Regions from separate parts of the Arthrobacter sp. NPDC058127 genome, predicted to be linked through region 1. Evidence: riboswitches for the same ligand, from Rfam matches in the RefSeq annotation. Region 1 holds a riboswitch; each other region holds the start of a gene.
The links. A riboswitch is a leader RNA that binds a small molecule or an ion and turns the genes downstream of it on or off. The one in region 1 is predicted to bind S-adenosylmethionine.

Region 1 (3,675 bases):
CGTCTTTCCCAGTGCGGAAAGCGCGGCCAACCGCTTTGCGCTGGCCGAATTGGCGCCCATCTACACCCGGATCGGCAACCCCACGCAGGATGCGGTGGAACAGCGCATAGCGAGCCTGGAAGGAGGCTTGGCGGCGCTCCTGCTGAGCTCCGGCCAGGCCGCGGAAACGTTCGCCATCCTCAACGTGGCCGAGGCCGGTGACCACGTGGTCGCCAGCCCGAGCCTCTACGGCGGGACTTACAACCTGCTGGCGCACACGCTGAAGAAGTTCGGAATCTCGGTCACCTTCGTCGAAGACCCGGACAACCTCGATCACTGGCGCGACGCCGTGCAGCCGAACACCAAGCTGTTCTTCGCCGAAGTCGTCTCCAACCCCCGCCAAGACGTTTTGGACATCGAGGGCGTCTCCCGCACCGCACATGAGGCCGGAGTCCCGCTCGTCGTGGACAACACCCTCGCCACGCCCTACCTGATCAGGCCCATCGAGTGGGGCGCGGACATCGTGGTGCATTCGGCCACCAAGTACCTGGGTGGGCACGGTTCTGCTATTGCCGGTGTCATCGTGGACTCCGGCAACTTCGATTTCGGCAAGGACCCTGAGCGGTTCCCCAACTTCAACACCCCGGACCCCAGCTACAACGGCCTGGTCTATGCCCGCGACCTCGGCAAGGACGGTGCCCTCGGCGCGAACCTTTCCTACATCCTCAAGGCCCGCGTCCAGCTCCTGCGCGACCTTGGCTCGGCCGTTTCACCGTTCAACGCTTTCCTGATCTCGCAAGGAATCGAAACCCTCAGCCTGCGGGTGGAACGCCACGTGGACAATGCCACCAAGGTGGCGCAATGGATCGAAGGGCGCGACGACGTCGAATCGGTCGCCTACGCGGGGCTGCCTTCCAGCCCGTGGTTCGAACGCGGACGGAAGTACGGACCCCGGGGCACCGGCGCGGTGGTGTCCTTCACCATCCGCGGCGGGATCGATGCCGGCAAACGCTTCGTGGACGCCCTGGAGTTGCATTCCCACGTGGCAAATATCGGCGACGTCCGTTCCTTGGTCATCCACCCGGCGTCCACGACGCACAGCCAGTTGACGCCCGAACAGCAGGCTGTGGCCGGAGTGACTCCGGGCCTGGTGCGGCTGTCCGTCGGGATCGAGCACATCGACGATATCCTCGCGGACCTCGAGTCGGGATTCCGGGCAGCCAAGGGCGCCTAGTACTGCCCCGGATGGCGCAGGGAGGCTGGCCGGCGACGCAGGACGAATCTTCGCCGACCGGCCTCCTGGGCTTCAACTTCATGAACAAAACGCGGTCAAGTGTCACAAAGATGTCATAATCTTCGTCAGAAGGGGTCCGGTTTTCCTAGACTCTTCCTATAGGTCATGAGTGCCAGCGACAGCCCCGGCTTGCTGGCCGGCAACCCTCCATTCGCGGTGGGGTGCCCCGGGTGAAGACCTGGCCCTTCGCTGTATTGGCGACGGGCAAGCGCGATGTGAGGTGTCAACGAATGACAATTGCTGCAACAGCCATACCCCTTTCCGGTACCCAGGACGGAACCCTCAAGTATGTTTCCGTGGGTGGACTCGAACTGGAGGCCGGAGGTTTCCTGCCGGACGTCGTCCTTGCGTACGAGACGTGGGGGCGGCTCAACGCAGACTCTTCCAACGCCGTCCTGGTGGAACACGCCCTGACCGGAAGCACCCATGTGGCCCGCGGCGAGAGCGATGAAGAAGGCTGGTGGGAGCAACTCGTCGGCCCCGGCGCCACCATCGACACGGACCGCTACTTCGTGGTCTCCGTCAACATCGTGGGAGGCTGCTACGGCAGCACCGGGCCGTCGTCGAGCGCTCCCGACGGCAAGGCGTGGGGCTCCCGCTTCCCGCTCGTGACCCTGCGGGACAGCACCGTAGCCGAAGCCCGGCTGGCCGACGTCCTGGGGATCCGCAGTTGGCATACCGTGGTGGGCGGGTCCATGGGCGGTGCCCGTGCATTGGAATGGGCCGTCAGCTATCCGGACCGCGTCAAGCGATGCGCCGTGATTTCGATCGGGGCGTACAGCACTGCCGAGCAGATCGCGTTTGCACAGGCCCAGACGCTCGCCATCCGGCAGGACGCCGACTTCAACGGCGGCGACTACTATGGCCAGTCCGCCCCCGAGGCGGGGTTGGCCCTTGCCCGGCGGATCGCCCACATCACGTACCGTTCGGCGGATGAACTGGACTTCCGCTTCGGCCGGAACGCCCAGGGCGGCGAGGCGCCCCTCCAGGCTGCCGCGCTGGGGGACCGGGGCCGCTACCAGGTGGAGAGCTATCTCGACCATCAGGGACGCAAGCTGGTCCAGCGCTTCGACGCCAACAGCTACATCGCCATCACCGAGGCGCTCATGAGCCACGACATCACCCGCGGCCGGGGCTCATTGGAGGATGCGTTGTCCGTGGCAACCGCGAAGTTCTTCGTTGCCTCGGTGGACTCGGACCGGCTCTACTTCCCGGAACAATCCCACGAGCTGGCCAAGGCCTTGCCCGGAGAGGTTCCCGTTCACGTGATCGAGGCGCCGATCGGGCACGACGGGTTCCTCACCGAGATCGGCCAGCTCGGTCCCCAGCTGCGAGAGGCCTTCTTCGGCTGAATCAGCCGTTCATGATTTCCTGGCGGAGCTTCATGTAGTCCTCCATCGCGATTTTCCCGTCGCTGTACTCCTGGTCCAGCTCGGCCAGTTTCCGTGCCCGGTAGCCTTGGGGAGCGCTGTTCGGCTGGGGAACGCTGTTCGCTTGGGGAGTAGCCGACGACGGCGGAGCGGCCTGCGGCGCGGGCGTCGCCACCGGGAGTTGGGGTTCAGCCGGGAGCACTAGCGGAGGCTGCTCCGGGTATCCGATGGGGTAGTTCTGTGGAGGATAGGGCGGCGCGGGGTAATTCTGCGGAGGGAAGTCCCGGAGCCTGCGCTGGCGCGATCGGTTGTACATGCGGATCCCCATGGGAATCAGCCAAGAGCAGACGATGATCCAGAAGATCAAATTGTTCACGGTGGGGGCCTCCCTGTCTTTCACCAGCTTAGCTCCGCTCCCTGTGACCCACCTCGTGGTTCCCGGTCAGCTCCGGGGCAGGATGGCGTCGGCAGGACCGAAGACAGGTCCCGGCGTCGGGCGTTTCGGCAAGATTCTGTCACCGGAGGACTGGTGACGGATCCGGCGGATGACCCACGGGACAAAGTACTCCCGTGCCCATACGAGGTCGCCCGAGCGGGCCTCGCGCCAACTGCGCTGGGGGAGCGGCTTCGGGGACAGCGGCTCGAGGTTGTGCGGCACATTGAGGGAATCGAGGACCATTGCTGCGATGGTGTGATGGCCGAGCGGCGAGAAGTGCAGGCGGTCTTCGTCCCACATCTGGGAGTTGGAGAGTTGCCGCAGGGACCACATATCGGCGATCACGGCATCGTGGCGGGCGGCAACCGTGCGGAGGTTTTCGTTGTAGATGGCCACTTTGCCGCGGATCCGGCCGAGGACCGAGGACGCGGTGTCCGGACCGTTGAAGAGAACCACGGTGGCGCCTTCGGAACTCAGGGTCTGCACGGCGGCATCGAGTTTCTCCGCCAAGGCGTCGGGGTCGCCGCCGGGACGGATAAGGTCGTTGCCGCCTGCGGAGATGCTCACGAGGTCCGGCTTGAGGTCCATGCACGGGC
Region 2 (3,675 bases), on a different contig from region 1:
TGTTTCGTGGTCGCTGGTGGGCATCAGCTCGATGACGCCAAATGGCGTGTGACTTGCCACCCGCGGAGTCTTGTCAAAAGATTCCCACCGCTGGAAGTCGTCCTCCAAGTACTGGATCATCTCCGAGATGATGGCCTCCGGGCCCCGCCCGGCCGTCCAGCGAACCATATTGCGGACATCGACAAAGCGCGTCATGTGCGCTCCTTTCCCTCATAAGCACTGTTGCTACGAGGCTACGGAGCGGCGATATGCATCCACAATTGCCAAAGTACGTACTTTTCATTGAAAATCTGTACAAAATGACGACCGTTATTGCACTTAATGCTTAAGTGGCCTGCCGACGTCACGTGAGCGGTTATCGCAGGACTGAGCTGAGCAAAAGACTCGTCTCACTATTGACGATCCCCTCGATGCCGCGGATCCTGCCCAGCACCTGGTCAAAATCGCTGAGGCTTTCCGTGCGTAGCTCCGCCACGAGGTCCCATCCGCCGTTCGTGGTGTGCAGCGCCCAAATCTCGGGAAGTCCCCGGAGCTGGCGAATAACCTTGTCGGCAGACCTTCCCTCCACTGCAATGAGCGCAATAGCCCGAATCGCAAGTGGATCGACCTCGTCGCGCACCCTCGCGGTAAAACCAACGATGGTTCCGGAGGAGACAAGACGCTCGAGCCGGCTATTCACAGTGGCCCTGGCGACGCCCAACGTGCGCGCGAGGCTGGCCACGGACGCCCTGCCGTCCTCCCTCAGGGCAGAGAGGAGCTGGCGGTCAAGATCGGTGAGTGCTGCCATAAAGATAAACGTATCGCCCATTCCCCAAGCGGGCCTGAGTCCGTAGGGTATCGACATGAGCATCTACATCAGCCCCGACTCTGCTGCATGGTCGCTGACGGCCATGGCGACTGGTGCGTCAGCGGGATCAATCGATGATGCGAATGGCATGTCCAACTTGGTGAAGGAAATCTACGAGACCGAAGGTTTCGAAGCCCTGTCGGGTGTTGTTTTTGCCTTGGCTCATCACAACAGCCTCTCGCTGCATGCACTCGCCACGGCCACCGGGATATCCGTCCACGAGTTGCTGGAAATCCGGAAGCATCAAGGTTCCACTTTTCATCACTCCCCCACAGGGGTAGGGTCACGGCTCGACGCCCTCCCACCCCGGATCCAGGCGAGCCTGGAACCGCTGCCCGATGAAACCGAATCCTAATCCCCACTGGCTCCCAGTCTTCGCAAGCTCAGCCCGGGGCCCTCGCCAGCGTGGGCCCACCCACTGGCTCCCAGTCTTCGCAAGCTCAGCCCGGGGCCCTCGCCAGCGTGGGCCCACCATCCACAGCCGTCCGGTTACGGAACATGACGACGGCCGGTGCTGCAGGGCGCCGTCGTGGATGTTATTTTTCTTCTTGAGTAATGAGTACCAGCGCGAAGCCCTGACTTGCTGGTCGGCAACCCTCTCTCCGGCGGGGTGCCTCAGGTGACTACTCGGCGTATCGACACTTTCGAACTGCAAGCGTGACTGAGGAGCACCAATGCCTGAACCCACCGAAGAAAAACTCTCCTACCGTCTCGTCACGGGCCCTGACACCAAGGAATTCTGCGAGCGGATTTCCACCGCCCTCGCAGAGGGATATGTGTTGCACGGCAGTCCGGCCGCGACCTTCAACGGCACCGACGTGATCGTGGCCCAGGCTGTCGTCCTGCCCGCGGCGATCGCGAGCGCGGATGCCGCAGTTGCCAATGCAGTAGACCAGCTTGATGAAGAGTTCGACGGCGAGGGCCACGCATGAGCTATGCAGGCGACCTCAGCCCGCACGACGCCTGGGCCAAGCTGGAACAAGGCGCCATCCTGGTGGACGTCCGAACGGAAGGCGAGTGGGCACACATCGGGATCCCGGACACCAAAGCCACCGAGAACGATCCCTTGTTCATCCAGTGGAACCTGGCCGGCGGGATCCCCAACTCACGCTTCATCGACGATCTGAAGCAGCAGGCTCCCGAAGCGGACGGCACCGAATTGGTCTTCCTCTGCCGCTCCGGCCAGCGTTCCATCGCCGCTGCGATCGCCGCAACGCAGGCCGGCTACACCGCCTACAACGTCCTTGAGGGCTTTGAGGGCGAACCGGACCGCTACGGCGAGCGAACCGTGAACGGCTGGAAAAACCGCGGACTTCCAACGAACCTGGGGAACATCTAAGTGACTTTCAATCCTGACGCCGCCGGCTGGGGCCCTGACACCCAGGCAGTCCGCGGCGGCCTTGACCGCACCAACTTCCAGGAAACGTCCGAGGCCGTCTTCCTGAACTCCGGCTTCGTCTACGAATCCGCCGCAGCTGCAGAGCGCGCGTTCACGGGCGAGGACGAGCGCTTCGTCTACTCCCGCTACGGCAACCCCTCCGTAGCCACCTTCCAGGAGCGCCTCCGCCTGCTCGAAGGCACCGAAGCGTGCTTCGCGACGGCGTCGGGCATGTCCGCAGTCTTCACCGCCCTCGGTGCGTTGCTGGCTGCCGGTGACCGCGTGGTTGCCGCCCGCTCGCTCTTCGGTTCCTGCTTCGTCATCCTCAACGAGATCCTGCCGCGCTGGGGTGTCGAGACCGTCTTCGTCGACGGGCCTGACCTGGACCAGTGGCGTGCTGCCCTGTCCGAGCCGACAACCGCAGTGTTCTTCGAGTCGCCGTCGAACCCGATGCAGGAAATCGTGGACATCGCCGCGGTGAGCGAGCTGGCCCACGCAGCCGGCGCTACCGTCGTCGTCGACAACGTCTTCGCCACCCCCTTGCTGCAGCGCTGCGGCGAGCTCGGCGCAGACGTGATTGTCTACTCGGGCACCAAGCACATCGACGGCCAGGGCCGGGTCCTTGGCGGAGCAATCCTGGGCACCAAGGAATTCATCGACGGTCCCGTCAAGCAGCTCATGCGGCACACCGGGCCGTCGCTTTCCGCGTTCAACGCCTGGGTCCTGACCAAGGGCCTGGAGACGATGGCGCTGCGCGTCAATCACTCCTCGGCATCTGCGTTGCGGATCGCCGAATGGCTTGAGGAACAGCCGGCCATCAGCTGGGTCAAGTACCCGCTCCTGAAGTCGCACCCGCAGTTCGAGCTCGCCGCGAAGCAAATGAAGGCCGGCGGAACCGTGCTCACCTTGGAGCTGCTCCCCTCTGCCGGGCGATCGGCAAAAGAGGCCGCCTTCGCGCTGCTGGACGGGCTCGCCGTCATCGACATCTCGAACAACCTGGGCGATTCGAAGTCCCTTATTACCCACCCCGCCACCACCACGCACCGCGCCATGGGTCCGGAAGGCCGCGCGGCCATTGGCCTGAGCGACGGCGTCGTGCGGCTTTCGGTGGGCCTGGAGGATGTGGACGACCTCATCGGGGACCTGGAGCGGGCCCTCAAGCAGGTCTAGCCGGGCGCCGGGTTAGCCCGGCGCTTCGCGCCAGTCCTGGCGCACCCAAGTGAGGACGGGTTGCGGCTTGGTGTCGCTCTCGTCCCGCTCTGAGCGCATCGTGATCTGAACAGCGTGCTCGACGACGGCGGCCAGCCCGGCGGCGTCGGGCGCGCCCCCGTTGCTCTCGCTCCAGCGCTCAGCGACACCACGCTGTTCGATGGCGCCGTTGCCACGGCCCAGGATCGCTGCCACTCCGGTTTGGACCAGGTCGAATTCACCCTGCTCGGCCAGCACAGGT
Region 3 (3,675 bases), on a different contig from region 1:
ATAGGGCAAGGGGATGGCCTCGTCTTCGGCATGTTCCAAATGTTCGAAGAGGTACCACCGGAGATTTCCCATGACTTTGGCCCGGGTGGCGTCGTTCGCCCTCAGGTAGTAGCTGCGCGACTTCACGAGTTCGAGGATGTCCGCCGGAGTCAAGGGATCCTCCCAACGCGTCAGGTGGCTTTCGAGGCCGGCGAACTCCGGGCCCACCACAGGCCGGAAGTCCGGTTTGTGGACATCGCCGGCATGCATGATTCGGGACAAGCGATGGACCCAGGGCACTGAAGTGTCCAGCTGGTTCCAGATCAAGCCGATGACGCCCTGCGGTCGAAGGATCCGGGCGATCTCGGTGCTGGCGGCGAGGGGATCGCACCAGTGCCAGGCCTGGGCAACGCTGACGACGTCGAATGCTGAGTCCGCCAGTCCAGTTGCCTCGGCCGTGCCCTCCAAGGCGATCACATGCGGATACGTTTTGCGCAGCTGCATGAGCATGTCCGTGGAGGGGTCCACTGCGGACACCGCCAACCCGCGCTCGACGAGAAGAGCGGTGAACTTTCCGGTGCCGGCGCCGATGTCTGCCGCGTCCCGCGCGCCTACAGGTAGCAGCCAGTCGGCCGAATCCGCGGGGTAGCCGGGCCGCACGCGATCATAGTGCTCCCCGCCGTCCTGGAAACTCTGACCGAGTTCAAGGCGCCGTTCCTCGAAGAGCTTGGGGCCGGCTGACGTGCCTTTGGGTCGCGGGGACACGCGGGAACTCCCTTCGTAGGACAGGAAAAATACCCTACGAATCTACCGCAATCAGTCGATGCTGCAGGGTGCGGCGCCCGCGGTCCCGGGAGTGTTGGGCGCCCACTCCGGGTAGCTGCGATGGTCGTTCGCCGGAACCCAGCGGCCGGCATCCACCACGTAGTCCCAGCCGAGGCCATTGCTCTTGAGCGCCCGGATGCCCGCGATGAGCCGGGTGGCGTCTTCCAATCGCGACCCCACGCCGAAACTGGCGCGCAGGGAACCGGAGGGAAGGCCGAGGCGCTTGAGCAGCGGGTGGGCGCAAAAGCGTCCGTCGCGCAGGCCAATGCCGTGTTCGGCCGCAAGATAGGCCGCAACGAGTCCGGCGTCGTAGCCCTGGAGCGAGAAGTTCACGACGCCGATGGTGTCCTCGGGATCCGTGTCGCTGAAGATCTGGTGCACGGTGACGCCGTCGATTTCCTTGAGGCCCTCGACCAGGTGCGAGCGGATGGCGGCCTCGTGGGCGTGCCATTCATCGTGGTCGAGGCTGGCGATGACCTGGGTGGCGCGGGCAAGGGTGGCCGCGCCGAGTACGTTCGGTGAGCCGCCTTCGTGCCTTGCCGGGCCCGTGGCCCAGCTGACGGAATCCAGGCGCGCCTCGCGGACAGCGCCGCCACCTGCAAGGTGGGGCGTGCCGGCGTCGAGCCAGTCGGGACGGCCCACCAGGACACCGGCGCCGAACGGTGCATAAAGCTTGTGCCCCGAGAAGACCAAGTAGTCAACATCCGCGGCGGCGATATCGATGCGGCGATGCGGGGCGAGTTGCGCCGCGTCCACCACAATCCGCGCCCCGAATTCGTGGGCCAAGGCAGCGAGTTCCTTGATGGGCAGGATCTCGCCGGTCACGTTCGACGCACCGGTGACCGCCAGGAGGCTGACGCCACCGTGGGAGAGCGCCGTGCGGACGTTGGCAACGGTCTCGGACAAGGTTCCCGCGGCAACGACGCTTCGGTGGGGGACGCCTTGCCACGGCAGCAGGTTGGCGTGGTGCTCGATGTCCAGGTAAAGGACTTCGGCGGTGTGCCTGCCGTCCTCGACCGGCAAGCAGCCGGCCAGGAGGTTGAGGGAATCGGTGGTGTTACGGGTGAAAATGACGGAATCGTCCGGCCTGCCGCCGACGAAGTCACGGACGATGTTGCGCGCGTTTTCGTAGACCGAGGTGCTGATTTGGGAGGCATAGCCTGCGCCGCGGTGCACACTCGCGTAGTACGGCAGGATTTCGTTGAGGTACGCGGAGACCACGGTCAGGGCAGGTGCGGAGGCGCCGTAGTCAAGGTTGGCGTAGCGGATGTGGCCGCCCTGGATCAGGGGTGCCTGCAACTCCGCGCCGGTGACTGCGGCCAGTGGGCGCGATGCCGGTGTCCGGGATTCACCGTGCTGATGCCCGGATTCGTGGTGCTGCGGGAGAACAGGAGAAGTAAATGTGGCTGTGCTCATGGGACCTCACTCAAGAGGGACCCCTGCGTACAGGGGGTCCGCGCTTGCCGCATCCGTTCCGGACCGGCCGGGTCGTCACCCGGGGCACCCCGCCGCGATGGAGGGTTGCCGGCCAGCAAACCGGGGTTTCGCGCTGGCACTCGTGACCTGTAAAGAGACTAGGACACCGGTAAGGCTCGTTCCAATGTGACCGGGATTGTTAAGCGGATTGTTACACGGCCGGAAAAATGTGCCTTCTGCCGAAGAAAGAGTGGCGGACGCCCCCAAAAAGGGGCGCCCGCCGTCGTTTATTCAGTGAAGAGGGTGGACTAGAGGAGGTCGTCGAGCTCGGGGTTGAGCCTCTTGAGGACCTCGGAGTGCAGGATCGAGTTGCTCGCAACGGCGTTTCCGCCGAAGGGGCCATCCGTGCCGTCCAGGGACGTGAAGCGTCCGCCGGCCTCCGTCACGATCGGTACCAAGGCGGCCATGTCGTAGACCTGGAGCTCCGGCTCGGCGGCGATGTCCACGGCGCCTTCGGCCACGAGGCAGTAGGACCAGAAATCGCCGTACGCGCGGCTGCGCCAGACATCGTTCTCCAGGCCCAGGAAGTTGTCGAGCTTATCGTGCTGCTTCCACTCGGAAAGCTCGGAGTAGGAAAGCGAGGCGTCCTCAAGCCGCGACACGTTGGAGACTTTCAGCCGGGTGGCTGCGGCCAGTGATCGGCCCATGTAGGCGCCTGAGCCCTTGGCCGCCCACCAGCGCTTGCCGAGCGCCGGAGCGCTGACGAGCCCCACCACTACTTCGCCCTCGTCCACGAGGGCGATCAGCGTTGCCCAGACGGGTACGCCGCGCACGAAGTTCTTGGTCCCGTCGATGGGATCGATGATCCAACGCCTTGAGCCGTGGCCCGTGCTGCCGAATTCTTCGCCGAGGACGGCGTCGCGGGGGCGGGAACGGGAGAGCTGCCCGCGGATTGCTTCCTCGGCGGCTTTGTCGGCATCGGTGACTGGGCTCAGGTCGGGTTTGGTCTCCACCTGAAGGTCCAGCGCCTTGAACCGCTCCATTGTCAGGGAATCGACGGAGTCGGCGAGGACATGGGCCAGCCGCAGGTCGTCGTTGTAGCTCGAATCGGGTTGGGTCATGGTTCCAAACTACCGTCTATTCGCCGGTGAGCCGGGGACGTAGCCCGGCATGCGCTGAGTTAGTTGACCGTACCCAGTTCCTTGGCCTCTTGGGCTTCCATGCGCGGGTCGGCACCAAGGAGCCTGCGCAGCGATGCGAGGCGGGCGGGGCCGGCCTCCCCGGCATGGCCATCGGCAACCCAGGAATCCAGTCCGCATCGAACGGCGGAGGCATCGTGCTTGCAGCCCCGCTCGCACGTTTCCGTTCCGGGCTCCAGATCCGGGAAGGCATGCAGGATGCGGTCAGGGTTCACGTGGGCGAGGCCGAAGGAACGGATGCCGGGCGTATCGATGA

Region 2: linked by a shared signal. The riboswitch ahead of ACFVTG_RS09815 (DUF1737 domain-containing protein) and the one ahead of ACFVTG_RS22485 (homoserine O-acetyltransferase) in region 1 are both predicted to bind S-adenosylmethionine.
Region 3: linked by a shared signal. The riboswitch ahead of ACFVTG_RS06835 (aminotransferase class V-fold PLP-dependent enzyme) and the one ahead of ACFVTG_RS22485 (homoserine O-acetyltransferase) in region 1 are both predicted to bind S-adenosylmethionine.

Annotation. Positions count from the first base shown of each region.
Region 1 covers NZ_JBHVTT010000025.1:16,739-20,413, reverse strand. The annotation lists gene ACFVTG_RS22490 (bifunctional o-acetylhomoserine/o-acetylserine sulfhydrylase) at 1-1,213, shown strand, start outside; SAM riboswitch class IV at 1,375-1,490, shown strand; gene ACFVTG_RS22485 (homoserine O-acetyltransferase) at 1,504-2,625, shown strand; gene ACFVTG_RS22480 (hypothetical protein) at 2,627-3,019, opposite strand; gene ACFVTG_RS22475 (SGNH/GDSL hydrolase family protein) at 3,086-3,675, opposite strand, start outside.
Region 2 covers NZ_JBHVTT010000005.1:125,764-129,438, reverse strand. The annotation lists gene ACFVTG_RS09830 (ornithine cyclodeaminase) at 1-195, opposite strand, end outside; gene ACFVTG_RS09825 (Lrp/AsnC family transcriptional regulator) at 356-787, opposite strand; gene ACFVTG_RS09820 (hypothetical protein) at 843-1,202, shown strand; SAM riboswitch class IV at 1,399-1,511, shown strand; gene ACFVTG_RS09815 (DUF1737 domain-containing protein) at 1,522-1,779, shown strand; gene ACFVTG_RS09810 (rhodanese-like domain-containing protein) at 1,776-2,186, shown strand; gene ACFVTG_RS09805 (O-succinylhomoserine sulfhydrylase) at 2,187-3,395, shown strand; gene ACFVTG_RS09800 (glutamate--cysteine ligase) at 3,408-3,675, opposite strand, start outside.
Region 3 covers NZ_JBHVTT010000003.1:140,551-144,225, reverse strand. The annotation lists gene ACFVTG_RS06840 (class I SAM-dependent methyltransferase) at 1-744, opposite strand, end outside; gene ACFVTG_RS06835 (aminotransferase class V-fold PLP-dependent enzyme) at 796-2,220, opposite strand; SAM riboswitch class IV at 2,256-2,368, opposite strand; gene hisN (histidinol-phosphatase) at 2,529-3,341, opposite strand; gene rsgA (ribosome small subunit-dependent GTPase A) at 3,401-3,675, opposite strand, start outside.